DNA from 2 places in the Shewanella sp. DC2-4 genome. Region 1 is predicted to be linked to the other one. Evidence: predicted binding sites of a transcription regulator. Region 1 holds the regulator's gene; the other holds the start of a gene.
What was found. The regulator MetJ, encoded in region 1, represses methionine synthesis genes. The targets are predictions, from matches to a motif close to TAGACGTCTAGACGTCTA.
Positions count from the first base shown of each region.

Region 2: metH (methionine synthase) is a predicted target of MetJ. The motif match lies at 2,544-2,561, and genes of this name have one in related genera.

Region 1 covers NZ_JABRVR010000002.1:3,790,310-3,800,472, reverse strand. Annotated here, with positions in the region: gene phsA (thiosulfate reductase PhsA) at 1-2,272, shown strand, start outside; gene HQQ92_RS17245 (4Fe-4S dicluster domain-containing protein) at 2,285-2,851, shown strand; gene nrfD (NrfD/PsrC family molybdoenzyme membrane anchor subunit) at 2,854-3,801, shown strand; gene HQQ92_RS17235 (sulfite exporter TauE/SafE family protein) at 3,908-4,651, opposite strand; gene metJ (met regulon transcriptional regulator MetJ) at 4,786-5,100, opposite strand; gene metB (cystathionine gamma-synthase) at 5,313-6,476, shown strand; gene HQQ92_RS17220 (bifunctional aspartate kinase/homoserine dehydrogenase II) at 6,488-8,881, shown strand; gene metF (methylenetetrahydrofolate reductase) at 9,099-9,986, shown strand; gene HQQ92_RS17210 (methyl-accepting chemotaxis protein) at 10,043-10,163, opposite strand, start outside.
Region 2 covers NZ_JABRVR010000002.1:582,083-592,245, forward strand. Annotated here, with positions in the region: gene metH (methionine synthase) at 1-2,419, opposite strand, end outside; gene HQQ92_RS03155 (histidine phosphatase family protein) at 2,689-3,414, shown strand; cobalamin riboswitch at 3,636-3,829, shown strand; gene HQQ92_RS03160 (ABC transporter ATP-binding protein) at 3,929-4,804, shown strand; gene HQQ92_RS03165 (iron ABC transporter permease) at 4,801-5,931, shown strand; gene cobT (nicotinate-nucleotide--dimethylbenzimidazole phosphoribosyltransferase) at 6,140-7,222, shown strand; gene HQQ92_RS03175 (adenosylcobinamide-GDP ribazoletransferase) at 7,329-8,117, shown strand; gene cobU (bifunctional adenosylcobinamide kinase/adenosylcobinamide-phosphate guanylyltransferase) at 8,114-8,740, shown strand; gene HQQ92_RS03185 (cobyric acid synthase) at 8,846-10,163, shown strand, end outside.

The DNA of each region.
Region 1 (10,163 bases):
TAATAGGCGAACCTTTTTAAAGGGAGCAGGAGCGAGCAGCGCCACGTGTGCGCTGGCCAGTCTGCTGCCGGGCAGCTTAGCGGCATTAGAGAATAAGCAGCTAAAGGGCATGGGCAAAGACATTGCCAGTATTTGTGAAATGTGTTCGACTCGCTGCCCGATTTCGGCGCGGGTGATTGAGGGCAAAAACGTCTTCATTAGTGGCAACAAGGCCGCTAAATCCTTTGGCGGTAAAGTGTGTGCCCGTGGCGGCGCAGGCCATAGTTTATTGTACGATCCACAGCGTATCGTTAAACCGTTAAAGCGGGTCGGTGAGCGCGGCGAAGGTAAATGGGCTGAGATCAGTTGGGATGAAGCTTATAAATTAATTGCTGAAAACCTCAATAAAATCAAAAAAGAACATGGCCCAGAAGCCGTGGCATTCTCGTCAAAATCTGGCTCACAAGAAAAGCATTTGTTTCACCTTGCGACCGCCTTTGGTAGTCCAAATACCTTTACCCACGCGTCGACTTGCCCAGGTGGTTATGAAATTGCCGCTAAGGCTATTTTTGGCACTAAGGTCAAACGTGATTTAAGTAATTCTAAATACATCATTAACTTCGGCCATAACCTGTACGAAGGCATCAATATGTCCGAAACCCGCGGCATGATGGCGGCGCAAATGGACAAAGGTGCCAAGCTGGTGGTGTTCGAGCCAAGATTCTCCATTGTGGCCGACAAGGCCGATGAATGGTATGCCATTCGCCCCGGTACCGACGTGGCCGTCGCCTTGGCGTTATGCCATGTATTGATTGAAGATAATCTTTACGACAAGGCATTTGTCGCGCGTTATGTGGAAGGTTTCGAAGCCTTTGCCGCCGAAGTGAAAGCTTATACCCCTGAATGGGCTGAAACCATCTCCGATGTGCCTGCCAAAGACATCCGTCGTATCGCCCACGAATATGCCGCTAAAGCGCCCCATGCAGTGGTCGATTTTGGTCACAGAGCCACCTTTACCACCGAAGAGTTTGAGATGCGCCGCGCCCTTTACGCCGCTAACGTCTTGATTGGTAACATCGAGCGTAAGGGCGGGATTTATATCGGCCAGAAACCCGGTGATTACAACAAGCTTGCCGGTGAAGCGGTTGCGCCCGTATTGGCAAAACCTGGCGTGAAAGACATGCCAAAACCAGCAGCGAAACGTATCGATCAGGTGGAAGAACAGTACGCCATGATGTGGACATCGGGCGGCGTTTACCAAACTATTCTCGATGCCACATTAAGCGCTGTTCCTTACCAGTTACACGGCTGGGTGATGTCACGCACTAACCCAATGCAAACCATGACAGACAGGGCGCGCGTTGTTGAAGCGATGAAAAAGCTCGACTTTATCGCCGTGTGTGATGTGTATATCAGCGAAACCGCCGCCTATGCGGACGTGATTTTACCTGAGTCGACTTATCTTGAACGTGATGAAGAAATTGCTGATAAGTCAGGTAAAAATCCGGCCTATTATGTGCGCCAACGGGTCGTTGAAACCTTAGGTGATACTAAGCCTTCTTGGCAGATCTTTAAGGATGTGGGTGTGGCTATGGGCCTTGGCGAGTTCTATCCATGGGAAAACATGGAAACCCTGCAAATGCTGCAGGTGAACCGCGACACTGACCTGCTGCGCCGGATCAAAGACGAAGGTTTTGTGAGCTTCGGTAAGCCAATTATGTTGTGCGAGCCTAAGATGGTTGCCGAGTTTATTAAGGCATACCCCAATGCTCGACCTGCCGATGAAGACGGCACTTACGCCAGCGCACTGACCTTTAAAACCCCGAGTGGCAAAATTGAACTCACTTCCGCGAAAGTGGAAGCCATGGCACCGGGCCGTGGGGTGATCAAGTTCCGCGAAGTGAATCTTAAAAAAGCAGATGAGCTGTACTTTATCCAAGGCAAAGTGGCGGTGCACACCAATGGCGCAACCCACAATGTGCCTATGCTCGCTAACCTGATGTCGGATAACGCTGTGTGGGTTCACCCTGTTACTGCGGGTAAGTTAGGGATCAGCAATGGCGACCCAATCCGCCTCACCAGCAGTGTAGGCACCGAAGAAGGCCATGCCTTAGTCACGCCGGGTATTCGCCAAGATACTGTGTTTGCTTACATGGGCTTTGGTTCTAAAAACAAAGAGTTGGTCAGAGCAACGGGCAAAGGTATCCACTGCGGTAACTTACTGCCGCACGTTACTGCTCCTGTGTGTGGCATGACAGTGCACACCACGGGCGTCACGCTGGCAAAGCGCTAATCGGAGGCTTAAATGAATAAACGATATGTAATGGTGCACGACGAGAATAAGTGCATCGGCTGCCAAGCTTGTAACGTGGCGTGTCGCAGTGAAAATGGTGTACCCGAAGGCGTAACTCGTCTGCAAGTGCGTGTGGAAGGCCCCTTTGGTGAGATGCCCAATCTGCATTTCAAATATCACAGGGTATCTTGCCAGCAATGTGAAGATGCACCCTGCGTTAAGGTGTGCCCAACAGGCGCGGCCTATGTGGGTGAAGACGGCATTATCTCTATCCATACCGAGAAGTGTGTCGGCTGTATGTACTGTGTGGCAGCGTGCCCTTATAAAGTGCGCTTTATGAACCCAGAAACCAAGGCGGCGGATAAGTGTAACTTCTGTAAGGATACGCGTTTAGCACGGGGCGAAGAGCCAGCGTGTGTGACTGTGTGTCCAACCGATGCCTTAGTGTTTGGCGATGCCAATGATCCACGCAGTGAAGTGGCCATCATGCTCAACACTAAAATCACTTACCAAGATAAAACCCATTTAGGCACTAAACCTAGGGTATATCGCGTTCCTACCAAAAGAGGGGGGATTTGATTATGAACAATACTTGGGGCGACATGGCGCAATATGATCCTGTCACTTGGCACTGGGTCATCGCCGTTTACCTGTTTATGGCGGGGTTATCCGCGGGCAGTTTATTGATTGGCATTGGTTTACGCTGGGCGAATAAGGAACTCAGCGCGGGAGCTGAAAGCAGCATTCTTAAGGCGGCAGCCATTATTGGGCCTGTAGCAATTAGCTTAGGTCTAGCTTGCTTAGTGTTTGACTTAACCAAACCATTCCACTTTTGGTTGATCTTAATTCACTATAACTTCCAGTCTGTGATGGCAATCGGGGTGCTGGCGCTGCTGGCGTATTCTCCCTTGGCCTTTGCGTACGCCATTATTGTGCTGCGGGATGACTTACCAAAATGGGGTTTGGGTTTCCTAACACCTATCGCTAAGTTACTTATGCCATTTCGAAAGCTGATTGAAGTATTGTTGTTTGTCCTCGCCATTGGCGTAGGGGCTTACACTGGCTTCTTAATTTCGGCGATGAATGCTTATCCTATGCTCAACACTGCGGTACTGCCTGCGCTGTTTTTAGTGTCGGGTTTGTCGGCGGGCGCTGCGGCCAATGCGGTACTGGCGTTGCTGATGTTTAAGACGGACAGCCACGACAAAACCTTAGTGAAGATGCACGGTTTAGAATTGCCTGTGATGGCGATTGAAATTCTGTTCCTGTTCATGTTGTTCTGCGCCTTGTACTTCAAGGGCGGCGCGGCTGCTGCGGCCTTAGCATCGTTAACTTCTGGGCTATGGGCAAGCGTGTTCTGGATAGGTGTTGTCGGAATTGGCTTTGGTATTCCATTGCTGTTTATGCTGTTACCCGCCGCGACTCGCCACACTAAGGGCGCGATGATCATGGTGGCTTGTGCGAGCTTAACGGGTGTACTCGCCTTAAGACACTTTATTGTGTACGCAGGGCAAAGCTATTTAAGCTGAGTGTAAGCTGGCTTTACATATTGATAGATAAAGAAAAAGCACTGGCAATGTCAGTGCTTTTTTATTGTTTGAATCGTGAGAAGGTTTGCCAGTATAAGTAGGACGCTTATTGGGGTAATAACTCGATAACCGACTTCACCGTTAGCACTAAGGCGCTGATACTGCACAGGACTAACGTCGCCATCTTTGTCTTCTCTTTATCGACACGGCCCACTAATCGTCCTGCGACTAAGTAACCTAAAATCACTGAGGGGAGCAGCATCAACGACAGCCACAGATGTTTTAATTCTAATAAGCCTGTGATCGCTAAAATGATCAGTGCAATCATGGAGCTAAAAATGAAGAAGGCCGACAGGGCTGCGCGAAACTGCGAGGCATCTTTGCCTGCCAACAAAATCGCCATCGGTGGGCCACCAATCGCGGCGATATTGCCGAAGATCCCTGAAACCACACCTGCACCGAAGAGGGTTTTCTTATTCACTGGCTGGCTGAATTTATACAGGCTGAGGATCACTGCGACAGTCACAATGGCGGCGATGGATAAACCCAGTATGGGTTGAGGCGCAAACAGCAATAAACTCGCGCCGATAAAACCGCCGGGCACGCGACCTATGAGAGCATATTGCAAGCCATTGAATTCTAAGTGACCGCGTTCACGCACTAAGGTCAGCAGGGCGATGGAGAAACCCATAGCAATAACAGGCGCAGGTACAAGTTGTGGATCGACGATATACAGCAAAGGACTGGCGACAACCGCAAGCCCAAACCCAATAAGACTTTGGGTTAATGCGCCCAGAAACACGACCAGCGAGGCTAAGGCGAGTGTCTGTGGATCTATCATAGAAAACATAGGATTTCCTATATCCCAAACCAACTCAAGATGGTGAAATTTAAAGTTTGAAGTCGCTTGGGTATAAACAAAAAGGGATCGTTAACGATCCCTATTGATGAGCACTGTGATATGACTTTGAAAGCGACGAGTCGCTATTCCATGTCTTCCCACTCGATTCCCATTTGATCCATTAACAACTTGGCTTCAGCGGGAATGCTGTCTGGGTTATCTTTTGACAGATCTTCATCGTTGGGCAATGGCTGGCCAGTGTAGGCGTGCAAAAATGCCTCACACAACAGCTCGCTGTTGGTGGCGTGACGCAAATTATTGACCTGACGACGAGTACGTTCGTCCGTGAGGACCTTAAGCACTTTGAGCGGAATAGACACAGTAATTTTTTTTACTTGTTCATTCTTCTTGCCATGTTCAGCATAGGGGCTGATGTATTCCCCATTCCATTCAGTCATTGACTCACCTGTTATAACGCTAAATTCGGGGCAGATTTTAAACCCTTACAAAGAACAGTCAAATTATTGCTACTATTTCTTTGTGATTGCAAACAGATTTCTTTATGTTCAGACGTCTAAACGTCTTCACGCCTATTGACGATGGCGTTGGGCTTAGGTACATTTAGACGTCCAGACATCTCTATCAGTCTATCGAATTTAGGAGTCCACCCATGGCAGAGCGTCAATTAGCCACACTGGCAGTGCGTCAGGGTATCGAAAGCGATACTCAATATGGTGCAGTTGTGCCACCGATTTATTTGTCGACTAATTACGCCTTCGATGGTCATAAAAATCCCCGCGAATTCGATTACAGTCGTTCAGGCAACCCAACGCGCTGCATTTTAGGCGAAGCATTAGCGCAATTAGAAAAGGGGGCGACTGGCATAGTGACGTGCACTGGCATGGCGGCCATCACCTTAGTGACCACTTTGCTCGGCCCCGATGACCTATTAGTTGTGCCCCATGATTGCTATGGTGGTTCCTACCGTTTATTTACCAACTTGGCGAAGAAAGGCCAGTTTAAGCTCATTGTGGTCGACCAAACCGACAGCCAAGCGTTAGCCGCCGCCATTGCGCAGAATCCTAAGATGGTGTGGCTCGAAACCCCATCGAACCCGTTATTGCGTGTGGTAGATATCGAAGCCATTGCTAAGGCGAGCCATGAGGTCAGCGCGCTGGTGGTGGTCGATAACACTTTTTTATCGCCAATATTGCAACAACCCCTATTGTTAGGCGCGGATATCGTTATCCACTCCACCACTAAATATATCAATGGTCACAGCGATGTGGTCGGCGGCGCTGTGGTCGCCAAAGACGCGCAAATCGGCGAAAGCTTACATTGGTGGTCGAACACTCTAGGCTTAACGGGGTCAGCCTTCGACAGTTATCTGACCCTGCGCGGCCTGCGTACCTTAGCGGTGCGTATTCGCGAGCATCAAGCCAATGCCCAGCGTATTATTGAGGTATTAACCCAAAGCCCTGTGGTGAGCAAAGTCTATTACCCCGGTCTTGCGGATCACCCTGGTCACGCCATTGCGGCCAAGCAACAACAGGGCTTTGGCGCTATGCTGAGTTTTGAGCTCAAAGGCGGTGAGGCCGAAGTGGTGGCCTTTTTAGGTGCACTCAGCTTATTTAGCGTGGCGGAAAGTTTAGGTGGCGTCGAAAGTTTAGTGGCCGTGCCCGCAACTATGACCCACAGAGCCATGGAGCCGCAGGCGCGCTTCGAGGCTGGTATTAAGGACACCCTATTGCGTCTATCGGTGGGTATTGAAGATGCCGCCGATTTAGTTGCAGATATTCAAGCAGGATTAGCCGCCGTTGCGGCTTGTCAGTAGAGGAATAATAGATGGCACGTTGTCACTTACATAAATTTGGTGGCTCCAGTTTAGCGGATGCCGATTGTTATCGCCGAGTCGCCCATATCCTGTTAACCCACGGTCATAGTGATGATCTCGTGGTGGTCTCTGCGGCGGGTAAGAGCACGAATTTCCTGTATAAATTATTAGCGCTGCGTGATGCGGGTCAGCTATGGCAAGAAGAATTACAAGTGCTGATCAGTTACCAACAGGGGTTGATTGAGCAGTTGTTGTCGAATGAACAAGCCCGCGATCTGCGTGAGCGTTTGGCCACTGATAAAGCGCAACTCATCAGCTTGTTGTCCTTAGATGAGCGCAATGAATACCAAATCAACCATGTGGTGAGCTTTGGCGAACGTTGGTCGGCACGTTTAATGGCGGCGCTGCTGCGCGAATCTGGCGTGGCAGCAAGCCATGTGGATGCCTGTTCAATTTTAGTGGCCGATGAAGCCGCTGTGCCACAAATTCGGGTACAGGAATCCCGCGCTAAAGTACAAGCCCTATTAGCTGCACATCCCAATGAACGCTTAGTGATCACAGGATTTATCTGCGCTAACGAGCGTGGCGATACCTTGTTACTTGGTCGTAATGGTTCAGATTTTAGTGCCAGCCTGATTGCTAGTCTCGCCGATATCGAGCGCGTGACTATTTGGACCGATGTGGAAGGGGTGTTCAACGCCGATCCTAATAAAATCAACGATGCCAAGTTACTGAAAAGCATGTCACTTGCCGAAGCCGATCGCCTCGCGCGTTTAGGCTCGCCAGTATTACATTCGCGCACTCTGCAGCCTTTGTTTAATACCGAAGTGAGTTTAGCGGTACGCTCAAGTTATGCATCCCACACCGACTTTACCTTGATCGCGCCCCACAGTTCGTCGGCGAGCGCGCCTGTGGTGACTAACCTCAATGCTGTTGTCCTGTTCGGCTTTAAACTCACAGGGGAGTTAACTCGTTTATTAGATTTATTGATTGCCGCGGGTTTAACGCCATTGGCCCATTGGACCTCTGCCCATCAAAGGGTTGAACTTGCCTATACCGCTGAGAATCAAAAACAAGTTCAAAGATTACTCGATGCCGAGGCAGAAGCATTAGGGATCAGCGAGCAGCAGATCAACACAGATTTTGGTTTAGTTGCATTAGTAAGTGCCGACGCCGAACATTATCGCCGCAGCTTCGCCCGTTTACTGAGCCGTGATGCTAAACCTTTGTTCAGTGGCGATTTAAGTTTAGTGACGTTAGTGCCCCAGTCACAGGTGAATCTGTTAACCCAAAAAGTCCACCGTCGCTGCGCTGGCCCGCGTAAACGCATTGGCGTCCTGCTGCTCGGTGTGGGTAATATCGGTGAGGCTTGGATCGATCTGTTTAAGTCGGTTTCACCCTCACTAGACCATGAACTCGAAGCCAGTGTTGAGTTAGTCGGTTTAGTCAGTTCGAGTAAAGCCTTGATTAAATCAACTGGGATTAATCTTGCCGCGTGGCAAACAGAGTTTAATACTGAAGCAACGCCTTGGCAGTATGAACATTTATTCGAGCAATTAGAGCAAGTTAATTGCGATGAGCTGGTGGCCTTAGATATCAGTGCCAGCGCCAGTTTGACGCTGCAATATCCAGAACTGTTCGAGCGTGGCATCCATGTGGTGAGCGCGAATAAACTTGCGGGCTCGGGTCCACTGCCTTTCTATCGAGAGTTAAAGCAGCAACTGGGTAATCGTCGTTTGTTTTGGCGCTATAACGCCAGCTGTGGCGCTGGTTTACCTATCCAACATGCGCTAAATGATCTGCGTAACAGCGGTGATAGCGTTGAAGCGGTGGGCGGGATTTTCTCCGGCACCTTGTGTTGGTTGTTTGAGAAATACGATACTAGTAAGCCATTTTCAGAATTAGTGATTGAAGCCAGAGGCTTAGGTATTACTGAACCCGATCCCCGCGACGATCTCTCCGGCCGTGATATGCAGCGTAAACTGCTTATCTTAGCCCGTGAGATTGGCCTTGAAATCGAGCTTGAAGATATTGAGCTGCGCTCACTCGTACCAGCCGCTTTGGCGGATATTCCCTTAGATCAATTTCTCACCCGCATTGCCGAGTTAGATGCCGATCTGCTGCAACAGTATGGTGCGGCGGCGGAGCAAAATAAGGTGCTCAGATATGTGGCATCCTTAGACAACAGCGGCCCAGAGCTCAAGGCCGAAGTGGGTTTGCAGTGGATTGATACCCATCACCCTTACGCCAACTTAACCCCTGGTGATAATGTGTTTGTGATCCGCAGTGTCTTCTACCAAGGTAATCCGCTGATCATCCGTGGACCGGGCGCTGGACGCGAAGTGACAGCGGCGGCAGTGCAGTCGGATCTGACTCAGATCTGTCGCGATCTGCTGCAGGAATAACGCGATATCAAGCCTCTTAAAGGACTCATTCGAGTCCTTTTTTATTGGCTAGAATAAATCTATCGAATTAACCGAGATTAAATGCGGTTTATGGGTATTTTTGGGCTTGACTTACATCTCAGTTTCTCTAGTATATGGACATATAGACGTCCAAACGTCCATTTGAAATAATTCATACTAGCAAAGAGTAGCGCCAAGGGCGGTTGAGGAAATACACATGGCTTTTCATCACGCACAACATTCACAATCGCTGAACCAGAGCTTGTCTGAGCTTAATGGCGATATTAATGTTTCTTTTGAGTTTTTCCCGCCATCGACCCCCGAAATGGAACAGATACTGTGGAACTCTATTCGTCGTTTAGAGCCGCTTAACCCTAAGTTTGTGTCTGTGACTTACGGTGCTAACTCAGGCGTGCGCGACCGCACCCACGGCGTGATTGAACGTATCCAACAGGAAACTGACCTCGTTGCCGCGCCGCACTTAACCTTAGTGGATGCCAGCGATGAAGAGCTGTTAGAACTGGCTAAGCATTATTGGAAATCGGGCATTCGTGACATAGTGGCACTGCGTGGTGATTTGCCAGCAGGCAGCCCCAAGCCCACTCGTTTTGCGGCGGATTTAGTGCGTTTGCTGCGCTCTGTGGCTGACTTTGATATTTCCGTTGCGGCCTATCCAGAAGTGCATCCCGATGCGAGCAATGCACAGGCGGATTTGATCAACCTTAAGCGTAAGATTGATGCGGGTGCGAGCCGTGCCATTACCCAGTTTTTCTTCGATGTGGAATCTTACCTGCGTTTTCGTGATCGCTGCGTTGCCGCCGGTATCGACGTTGAAATTGTGCCGGGCATTTTACCTGTGACTAACTTTACCCAGCTAAAACGTTTCGCGGGCATGACCAATGTGTCGTTACCGAATTGGTTACATAAGCAATTCGACGGCCTAGAAAACGATGCGGGTACACGCCAATTGGTGGGGGCAAACGTGGCCATCGACATGGTGAAAGTGCTGTCCCGCGAAGGTGTGAAGGATTTCCATTTTTACACCTTAAATCGCGCCGAATTGACCTACGCGATTTGCCACACTTTAGGCGTGCGTCCTAAATAAAACCTTATAAAATAAACTAATAAAAACGCCGCAGAGAATGCGGCGTTTTGTTTTGCTTAAATTCTAAATTGAGCTAATAAAGTTGTTAAACGGGCTGCGAGTTGGGCAAGTTCATCGCCAGCGCGTGCAGTTTGTACCGCACTATCTGTCGCATTGGTCGCAATATCATTGATGTTA
Region 2 (10,163 bases), 3.2 Mb from region 1:
CGTCGAGAATTCGCTCCACCGAGACCATCACACCTAAATCGAATACCTCAAAACCGTTACAGGCGAGCACTACGCCGACGATATTTTTGCCGATATCGTGCACGTCGCCTTTTACCGTCACCATCAAAATCTTGCCATTAGATTGGCCTTCGACCTTTTCAAGCTCGATATAGGGGTTTAAGTAAGCCACGGCTTTTTTCATCACCCGCGCCGATTTCACCACCTGCGGCAGGAACATCTTGCCTGAGCCGAACAAGTCGCCGACCACGTTCATGCCGTCCATCAAGGCGCCTTCAATCACATCCAGTGGACGTTTCGCTTCTTGGCGAGCGGCTTCGGTATCTTCATCAATAAATTCGGTAATGCCTTTCACTAGCGCATGGGATAAGCGTTGGCTCACCGGCCAGCTGCGCCATTCTAAATCTTCTTTTTTACCCACCTGCGCGCCATCACCGCGGAATTTCTCTGCAATTTCAAGTAACTGCTCGGTATTGCTTGAGCCTTCAACTGGGCAGGGCAAGTTAAGCACTACGTTTTCGACGCGCACTTTAAGCTCAGGATCGATATCGTCGTAAATGGCTAACTGGCCCGCGTTGACAATGCCCATATCCATGCCGACTTTGATGGCGTGGTACAGGAAAACGGCGTGAATTGCTTCGCGCACTGGGTTGTTACCGCGGAATGAGAACGACACGTTCGACACGCCGCCCGAAATCATTGCGTGGGGCAGGGTGGTTTTAATCGCTTTAATGGCATCAATAAAATCGACGGCATAGTTGTCGTGTTCATCGATACCTGTGGCGATGGCGAAAATATTCGGGTCGAAGATGATGTCTTCGGGCGGAAAGCCGACCTTATCGACCAACACCCGATAGGCGCGGGTACAGATTTCGATTTTACGCGCCTTAGTGTCGGCCTGACCTTGCTCGTCGAATGCCATGATAATGGCCGCCGCGCCGTAGCGTTTCACTAAGGTGGCTTGCTCGATAAACTTGGCTTCGCCTTCTTTGAGGGAAATAGAGTTAACTATGCCCTTGCCTTGAATACATTTGAGGCCAGCTTCGATCACTTCCCATTTAGAGGAGTCGATCATAATAGGTACGCGGCTGATGTCGGGCTCAGAGGCAATCAAGTTTAAAAACTTGTGCATGATCTCGGCGCCATCGAGCATGCCTTCGTCCATGTTGATGTCGATGATCTGTGCGCCGCTTTCGACCTGCTCGCGAGCCACATCAAGCGCTTGCTCAAACTTGCCTTCTTTGATCAGCTTTAAAAACTTAGCCGAGCCTGTGACGTTGGTGCGCTCACCCACGTTAACGAACAGGGATTGGGCGTCGATAGTCAGTGGTTCCAAACCGGCTAAGCGGCAAGCTACCGGAATGTCTGGCAAAATACGTGGATCGTGACGGCTCACCGCTTCGCGGATCACGCGGATATGTTCAGGCGTACTACCACAGCAACCCCCGATAATATTGAGCATGCCTTCGCGCGCCCAATCTTCGATCACGTTCGCCATGTCCTCTGGGGTTTCATCGTAACCGCCAAACTCGTTCGGCAGGCCTGCATTCGGATGCGCCGACACATAACACTCACTGATGCGGGATAATTCTTCCACATAGGGGCGCAATTCTTTTGGCCCAAGTGCACAGTTTAAACCGATAGATAAGGGCTTGATATGGCGAAGGGAATTGTAAAAGGCTTCGGTCGTTTGGCCAGTCAGTGTGCGGCCAGAGGCATCGGTAATGGTGCCCGAAATCATGATCGGCAATCTGTCTTTAGAATGCTGACCGAATAAGTCATCGAATACGGATTCAATCGCAAATAGCGCGGCTTTGGCGTTTAAGGTATCGAATATGGTCTCGACCATAATGATATCCGCGCCGCCTTCAATCAGCGCCTTAGTAGATTCTTTGTAAGCAGTCACTAACTCATCGAAGCTGACGTTGCGGTAGCCTGGGTCGTTCACATCAGGGCTAATCGAACACGTACGGTTAGTGGGGCCTAACACACCGGCGACGTAGCGTGGAATGCCTGTGGCAGCAAAGGCTTCATCACAGGCTTCACGGGCGAGGCGCGCGCCGACTAAGTTAATTTCGGCGGACAGCGACTGCATGTCGTAGTCGGCCATGGCGATGGTGGTGGCGTTAAAGGTGTTGGTTTCAATGATGTCGGCACCGGCCTTTAAGTAGTCGGTGTGAATTTGTTTGATGATGTGGGGTTGCGACAAGACCAAGAGGTCGTTGTTACCTTTGACATCTGTATGCCAATCTTTAAAACGTTCGCTGCGATAGTCCTCTTCTTCCAGCTTGTAGCCTTGGATCATAGTGCCCATGGCACCGTCTAAGATCAGAATGCGCTCTGCAAGCTGTTTGCGAATGTCTGCTAATATTTGGCTGGCTTTGGTTGAGGGTATCGTCATAAATAATTACCTTAAATACAGCTAAGTTAAGTCCAAAAATCGACCATTGTTATGCTAATTGCATTTTATTGTCGTCAGCCGACATTTTTTGAATACTTGTTCTTAAAAATTTGTTTTGGACATTTAAACGTATAGACGTCCATAATACGCGACTTATGATTGTCAGGGCAAGATGAAAGTCAAAGGCATTAGGAGCGAGAATCGAGAATCAAGAATTTAGGCCCTCGGCTTGAGTTCCTAGCATCTAGTCCCTAACTAAAAAGGCATATATGAAACAAGTTCGATTGTTATTGTTGCGCCACGGTGAGTGTGAAGGCGGCGCTATTTTACGGGGTCGTGTGGATGTGCCTTTAAGCAAAAAGGGTTGGCAACAAATGTCGGCAGCAGTTGAGTCACAGGCCAGCGTGTGTAGCGCGATCTATAGCTCGACTTCACGCCGCTGCGCCGATTTTGCCCACGCTTTTGCCGCCGAGCTGCATTCGACGGCGGCACTGATATCTGAGTCAAGGCCATTACAGGCGCAGTTTTTGTCGGGTTTACAGGAAATTGATTTTGGTGATTGGGACGGTTGCCGGCTCGATGAACTGTATCAACAAGAGGGCGAACGCTTAGCGGCGTATTGGCAAAACCCTTGGCAAACTCCGCCGCCTAATGGTGAAACTATGGCAAGTTTTGAGTCGCGGGTGAATGGGACGATTGACCAGATACTCGCCGCCGAGTTTGAACGATTGACCCTTGACTCACATAAAATGGGTAATGAAAACAGTGCCATTAATGAAACCGCTGATAATATGCCTGCCACTCAAGTCTGGGTCGTGACCCACGGCGGGGTGATCCGTCACTTAATGGCGCGTGCCTTAGGGGTTGAACGGGCGGTGGGGTTTTATAGTCAACTCGATTTACCCGTGGCGGCCGTGGTGAGGATTAATGTGCTGCAAGATGAACAGGGTGCCTGCTATTGGCGTTTAGATTGGCCGAGTGGGCGCAGGTGTTGAGGCCTTATTTCACGACCTAGGCGCTATGGTGTAGGCGTGATCGTTTGGCGAGAATAAGCTGATATGAAAATATTCTGATTTAAACAGCATTGCCTAATGGGATAGATGTAGGATAATGCTTTTCCCTGACGTTTGAACGAGATAGCGTATTACATGCGCAATGAGTGATAACGTCGCAGAAATAGGTGTTGGGAATAGACTCTCTTTGTTCGAATCGCTCCGTTGTTTTAATTCACAGTGGCGTTGTTAACAAAGAGCATATCAACCCAAACATAATAGGGAATCGGGGAGCTGCTCGTCAGTCAGCCCGAACTGTGCCCGCAACTGTGAGTAGTTTAAAGAAGCACCTAGATTCTAGAGCCTAGCTCCTTCTTTTCTACAAGTCAGGAGACCTGCCTATTTCTGTTATCGCTGCGTGCAGCCTTAGTTCTCGAGCGGGTGACTCGAGGGAGCAGATGACAATGTGCACAACCTTTTTTTATACAGGTTTGGACTCGATAGGAGCGCCGCTTAGGTGAAACTTTCCGCAATCCAAACTAACAGCCCCGTGAATGACACTAACCCGTCATTGAGCCCGTCAGTCGCGCTCAATGTGAGCCAGTTGAGCTGGTGTATCGATGGCAAAACCATACTTTCCGATATTAACTTTACGCTGCCAACGGGGCAGATGCTGGGGCTGATTGGCCCTAACGGTGCGGGCAAGTCTAGCTTATTGCGCTGTTTGTATCGGTTTGTTCGCCCGACTCAGGGCAAAATTACCCTTTTTGATCAAGATATTGAGCGCTTGTCGCCCAAGGCGTTTGCCTGTCGCGTCGCCGTAGTGCAGCAGGATACACCGCACTATTTTGACCTCACCACAGAGCAATTGGTCAGCATGGGCTTAACGCCCCACAAGGGCATGTTCGATACCAATTCGAGCTGTGATATTGAACGTATTGCTAAGGCTTTAGAGAAAGTCGGCTTGAGCCATAAGATGCACCAACAATATGAACACTTATCCGGCGGTGAAAAGCAACGCGCCTTGATTGCCCGCGCCATAGTGCAGCAGCCGCAGCTTTTAATCCTCGATGAGCCAACTAACCACCTCGATGTGCGCTATCAAATTCAAATCCTCGAATTGGTGCGTAGTCTTGGCATCAGCGTGATTGCCTCTATTCATGATCTTAATTTAGCCAGTGCCCTGTGCGACAGTTTGTTGTTGATCCATAACGGGGAAGTCAGCGCTATGGGGACGCCAACCGAAGTATTAACCGAGGCGCGAATTGGCGATGTGTTTGGCGTGTGTGCTCAGGTATCGCCCCATCCACAACATAAAAAGCCCTTAATCAGCTATTTTTATGGTTACCACCATGTAGATCATGGCCTGAACGAGCGAGGCGAAGGTGGATGACTCAGGGGGGTAAACAATATTTCATCTCATATTTGGGGCGTATCGTGACACCGTTGACGAGACAACAACTGATGCTGCTCGTATTAGGTATCATCACTTTGATAACGCCTATTGCCGCAACGAGTTTTGGTGCGGCAAACATCAGTTTTACGGATGTTATTCAAGTGTTTATCAATAAGGCGACGAACCTCACTCAAGCCAATGGCATGACTGAGCGCATTGTGATGGAGCTCAGGCTACCGCGCATTTTACTGGCTTTTGTGGCGGGTGCGGGTTTGTCACTGGCGGGCAGTGTGTTGCAAACCGTGACTCGCAATCCGCTCGCCGATCCCTATTTGTTTGGCATTAGTTCTGGCGCGTCCTTTGGCGCTGTGGTGATGTTGACCTTATTCACTGGCTCTGGATTTTTTGATAATGCGGGCATGGCGGTACATTCTGGGCTTTTTAGCGGTTCGGGTGCCTTGTCTGGATTACTTTGGTTTAGCTTGCCCTTGGGCGCTTTTATTGGTGCGAGTTTGTCGGTGTTGATAGTGCTTGCTTTGTCAGGCTTAGGGCTTAATAGTCAAGTGGAGCGCATGCTGCTCTCTGGTGTGGCGACCTCCTTTATGTTCGGCGCATTAACGAGTCTGCTGCTGTATTTCGCCAGTCCGCAGGCGACAGCCTCTGTGCTGTTTTGGAGTTTAGGCAGTTTTGCAAAGGCCAGTTGGTCCTTGTTAGTACTGCCGACACTGGTGATTGGTGCGAGTTTATTCATTATTTTAGGCATGAAACGGCAGATCATGGCGTTGCAGGCGGGGGATGAAACGGCGCATACCTTAGGGGTGAATGTGCCTAAGCTGCGGCTCAATATGTTGCTGCTCTGCTCCTTGATTACCGCTATTTTGGTGGCTACCTGTGGCGGTATCGGTTTTGTCGGGTTAATGATCCCCCACACAGTGCGCATGCTGTTTCCCGGTCGTCAGCCGATTTTATTAACGGCGCTGGTGGGCGGATTATTTATGGTGTGGATTGATGTATTAGCGCGCTGTTTATTGGGTAATCAAGAGTTGCCCGTGGGTATTATCACGGCCGCCATAGGTAGCATGTTCTTTTTGCTGATTTTGCGTAAGCGTAGAGTCATGCCGTAAATACAAGGTCATGCCGTAGGCACCTAGTCAGGACGTAAACCCAGAGTTAAGTCGTCATCCTAGAGTCATGTCGTAAGTGCCGACTGACGGGATAATCAGTATTTCTGTTGATATCCCACCCGCGATTGGAAATGCACAATTGGACATGTTCGTCATAGACGCGGGATGCGTTGTGGTTATTTAATGTAGATTACAAAGTGGAGTGTGGATGTCTCAGTCAGCCGTATCTTTTCAAATAAGCCCTGTGAGTAAAGCGCAGGATCTGGTGATTCAGCAGAAAATTGATCTTAAGACTAAGCCGCCCGGCGCCTTAGGTCAGCTCGAATCCTTAGCCTTGCAGATTGCCCGCGTGCAAGCGACTGATTTACAACAAACGGAGCAGCCACAAACGGATGTGCTCAAAATAGTCCATCCAACCATGTTAGTGTTTGCGGGGGATCATGGCATTGCCGCAGAAGGCGTGTCGATTGCCCCTAGCGAAGTGACTCACCAAATGGTGCAAAACTTTGCCCATGGCGGCGCGGCGATTAACGTTTTTTGTCGGCAGGTGGGCTTTAAGCTCGAAGTGATCGATTGCGGTATGTTAACGCCAGTTGAAGGGGTTGAAGGTATTATCGATCAACGTCTTGGCGCTGGAACGGGGGCAATCCATTTAGAGCCCGCGATGACATTGGAAACCGTCGATAAAGGCTTTGCTATGGCGCGCGATTTGATTGAGCGTCACCATCAAGCGGGTTGTAACTTAGTCGCCTTTGGCGAAATGGGCATAGGCAATACCTCCTCTGCTGCGGCCATTATGGCGGCGATCATGCAGTTGGATGTGATTGATTGTGTCGGCCGTGGTACTGGCATTAATAGCGAAACCTTAGAACGTAAATTGATGCTGATTGAGCTCGCGTTATTGCTGCATCAAAGCGCCTTAACTGGACCTAAGTCAGTGTTAGCTTGCCTAGGAGGCTTTGAAATTGTGCAGATGACGGGAGCTATGTTAGCTGCCGCTGAATGTAAAATGTTGGTGGTCGTGGACGGTTTTATCGCGACAGCGGCAGCATTAGTCGCAGTGCAAATCGCCCCCAATGTGCGTGATTATTTGATTTTTGCCCATCAATCCGATGAGCAAGGTCATCTGCGAATGTTAGAATTTTTGCAGGCTAAACCTTTATTATCCCTAGGGCTGAGATTAGGCGAAGGTACGGGGGCGGCGTTGGCGTTGCCGCTTATTCAAGCCTCAGTAAATTTTTACAATCAAATGGCGAGTTTTAGTGATGCGGGGATTGAGGCTGTTGTATGATGTGCTCTGCTAAGTCGCTTATTTTACTTATTTAAAATAATAGCCTTTTAGCCAACCGTTTTAATTTTAAACCTTGCAGCAAGTGTGAATTCACTAAGGATGCTTTATGTCAGAACGCGAAAGCTGGCACAAAGAGATAGATTTATTTTTAGTTGCCATGGGCTATTTTACCCGCATTCCTATGCCTAAGTGGGTCGAAGTCGATAGCGATAAGTTGAATAAGGCCAGCCGTTATTTCGGTCTCGTCGGTCTTCTGGTCGGTTTGTTAAGCGCCATAGTGTTTTGGCTGACGCAGAACTGGCTCCCCGCCGGCGTTTCTGTTCTTTTAGCTATGTTGGTTGGCGTCTTGCTCACGGGCGGATTTCATGAGGATGGCCTCGCCGATACCTTCGACGGTTTTGGCGGGGGTTGGACGGCGGAAGACAAGCTGCGGATCATGAAAGACTCGCGCCTTGGCAGTTATGGCGCACTGGCGCTGATGTTGGCCCTGCTGCTGAAATGGCAGTTGTTAGTCGAGTTGGCGCTGTACGATCCTGTCGTGGCGGGTTCTGCACTTATCGTCGCGCACACAGTGAGCCGTGTGGTATCAGCCAGTATCATCTTTAGTGAAAAATATGTCCGCGATGACGAGACCAGTAAGTCTAAGCCGCTATCGCAACATCAAGGCATTAATGAGCTGCTTATCCTGATCGCCAGCGGCGTATTAGTGCTGTTATTCCTCAAGGGGTTAGCGGCATTGTCATTGCTATTGGTGATGATAGGACTGCGCCGTTTGATCATAGTGATTTTTAGACGCCAGATTGGCGGTTACACGGGTGATACCTTAGGCGCGGCGCAGCAAATATCTGAAATCGTGTGTTATTTTGTATTGCTCGTTGTGGGTAACATACTGTGATCCACCTCGTCCTAGGCGGCGCCCGTAGCGGTAAGAGCCGCTACGGCGAAGCCTTAGTGCGTCAGTACACTGCGCTCGGCTTCGATGCCTGCTATGTGGCGACGGCGCAGGCGCTAGATGATGAAATGGCGACACGTATCGCCAAGCATCAAGCGGGACGATCGGACGATGGTATCGAATGGCAATTGTTTGAAGAGTCGCTCGCCCTCACTGCACTGTTAAAACAGTTAGCAAAACCTGGGCGAGTGATTTTAGTAGACTGTTTAACCCTTTGGTTAACGAATCAATTACTTGCATCGAACGTTAACATCGATGATGAACCCGCACCGACTGAGTGGAATGCGACTGACTTTGCCGTTTCCACCTTTGCCACTTCAACCTCTGACGATAAAGCTTATGCGAGTTGGCAGGCCGAGAAAACCGCTTTTGTGGATTCCCTTGTCGAGCTTGAGGGAGTGGTGGTGTTGATCAGTAACGAAGTCGGTTCTGGCATAGTGCCCTTAGGTGAGTTGAGCCGACAATTTGTCGATGAAGCAGGCTGGTTAAATCAAGCCGTGGCGACCTTAGCGGATAATGTCACCTTAGTGGTCGCTGGTTTACCCTTAGCATTGAAACCACTTTAGACTTTGGGCTCAGTCCACGTTTTAAGCTTAAGTTGCATACTTAAGTTATTTTTAGACTGAGCTGTTATGTTAATGACTGCAAACTAGAATAAGCCTTTTAAACCTATGTCCTCTCCAAACACAGACAACACAGCCTGTGCTAATGCACTCGATACCGCTGACACTCCTGTAGTTAATACGCCTGCTGTTAATTCACCTCGGCGCGCGGCAGTCTTGATGGTGCAGGGCACAACGTCGGATGCGGGCAAGAGCACCTTAGTGGCAGGGATTTGTCGTTTGCTCGCCCGAGAGGGCGTAAAGGTTGCGCCCTTTAAGCCGCAAAATATGGCGCTCAATAGCGCTGTCACTATTGATGGCGGCGAGATTGGCCGCGCACAGGCGTTGCAAGCCGCGGCCTGTTATCTTGAGCCCCATACCGATTTTAATCCTATTCTGCTTAAACCTAGCTCGGACACGGGCGCGCAAATTATCGTTCACGGCAAAGCCCTGACAACGCTGGAAGCCTCGGCCTTTTTTGGGCCTAAATCTAAGGATTACAAGGCAATGGCGCTCGGTGCTGTGCTGGAATCCTTCGAGCGATTAAGCGGTCAATATCAAACCATAGTGGTGGAAGGCGCGGGGAGTCCGGCGGAGATCAATCTGCGCGAGGGCGATATTGCCAACATGGGATTTGCCGAAGCCGTAGATTGTCCTGTGATTATCATTGCCGATATCGACAAGGGCGGCGTATTTGCCCATTTGGTCGGGACCTTGGCCTTATTATCAGAATCCGAACAGGCGCGGGTAAAGGGCTTTGTGATCAATCGTTTCCGTGGCGATATTAGCCTGTTGCAATCTGGCCTCGATTGGCTTGAAGCTTATACGAGCAAGCCTGTTTTAGGCGTGTTGCCTTATCTGCATGATTTACATCTCGATGCCGAAGATGCGCTGATAAGCTCGCCGACCAAAGGCGCTAACAGCCGCTTAAAAGTGCGGGTATTAGTGTACCCAAGGATCAGTAATCACACTGATTTTGATCCCCTGCGGCTGCATCCCGATATCGATTTTGACTATGTGTCATTGCAAACCCAAGCTGCGAGTCACGCCACTCATTTGCCCGCCGATGTATTGATCTTGCCCGGCAGTAAGAATGTGCGCGCCGATTTAGCTTTTTTACGCCAGCAAGGCTGGGATAAATATATCGCCACACACCTGCGTTACGGCGGAAAAGTGCTAGGCGTTTGTGGCGGCTATCAAATGCTAGGCCAAAGCATTGCCGATCCCTTAGGCATTGAAGACAGTGCGGGTGATACCGCAGGACTTGGCTACCTGCCGCTGAGCACAGAACTCAAAGCCGAAAAACAGTTACGGCGAGTGAGAGGTGAGCTAACGTTACTTGGGCAAAAGGTTGCTGTGAAGGGCTATGAAATCCACTGCGGTGAAT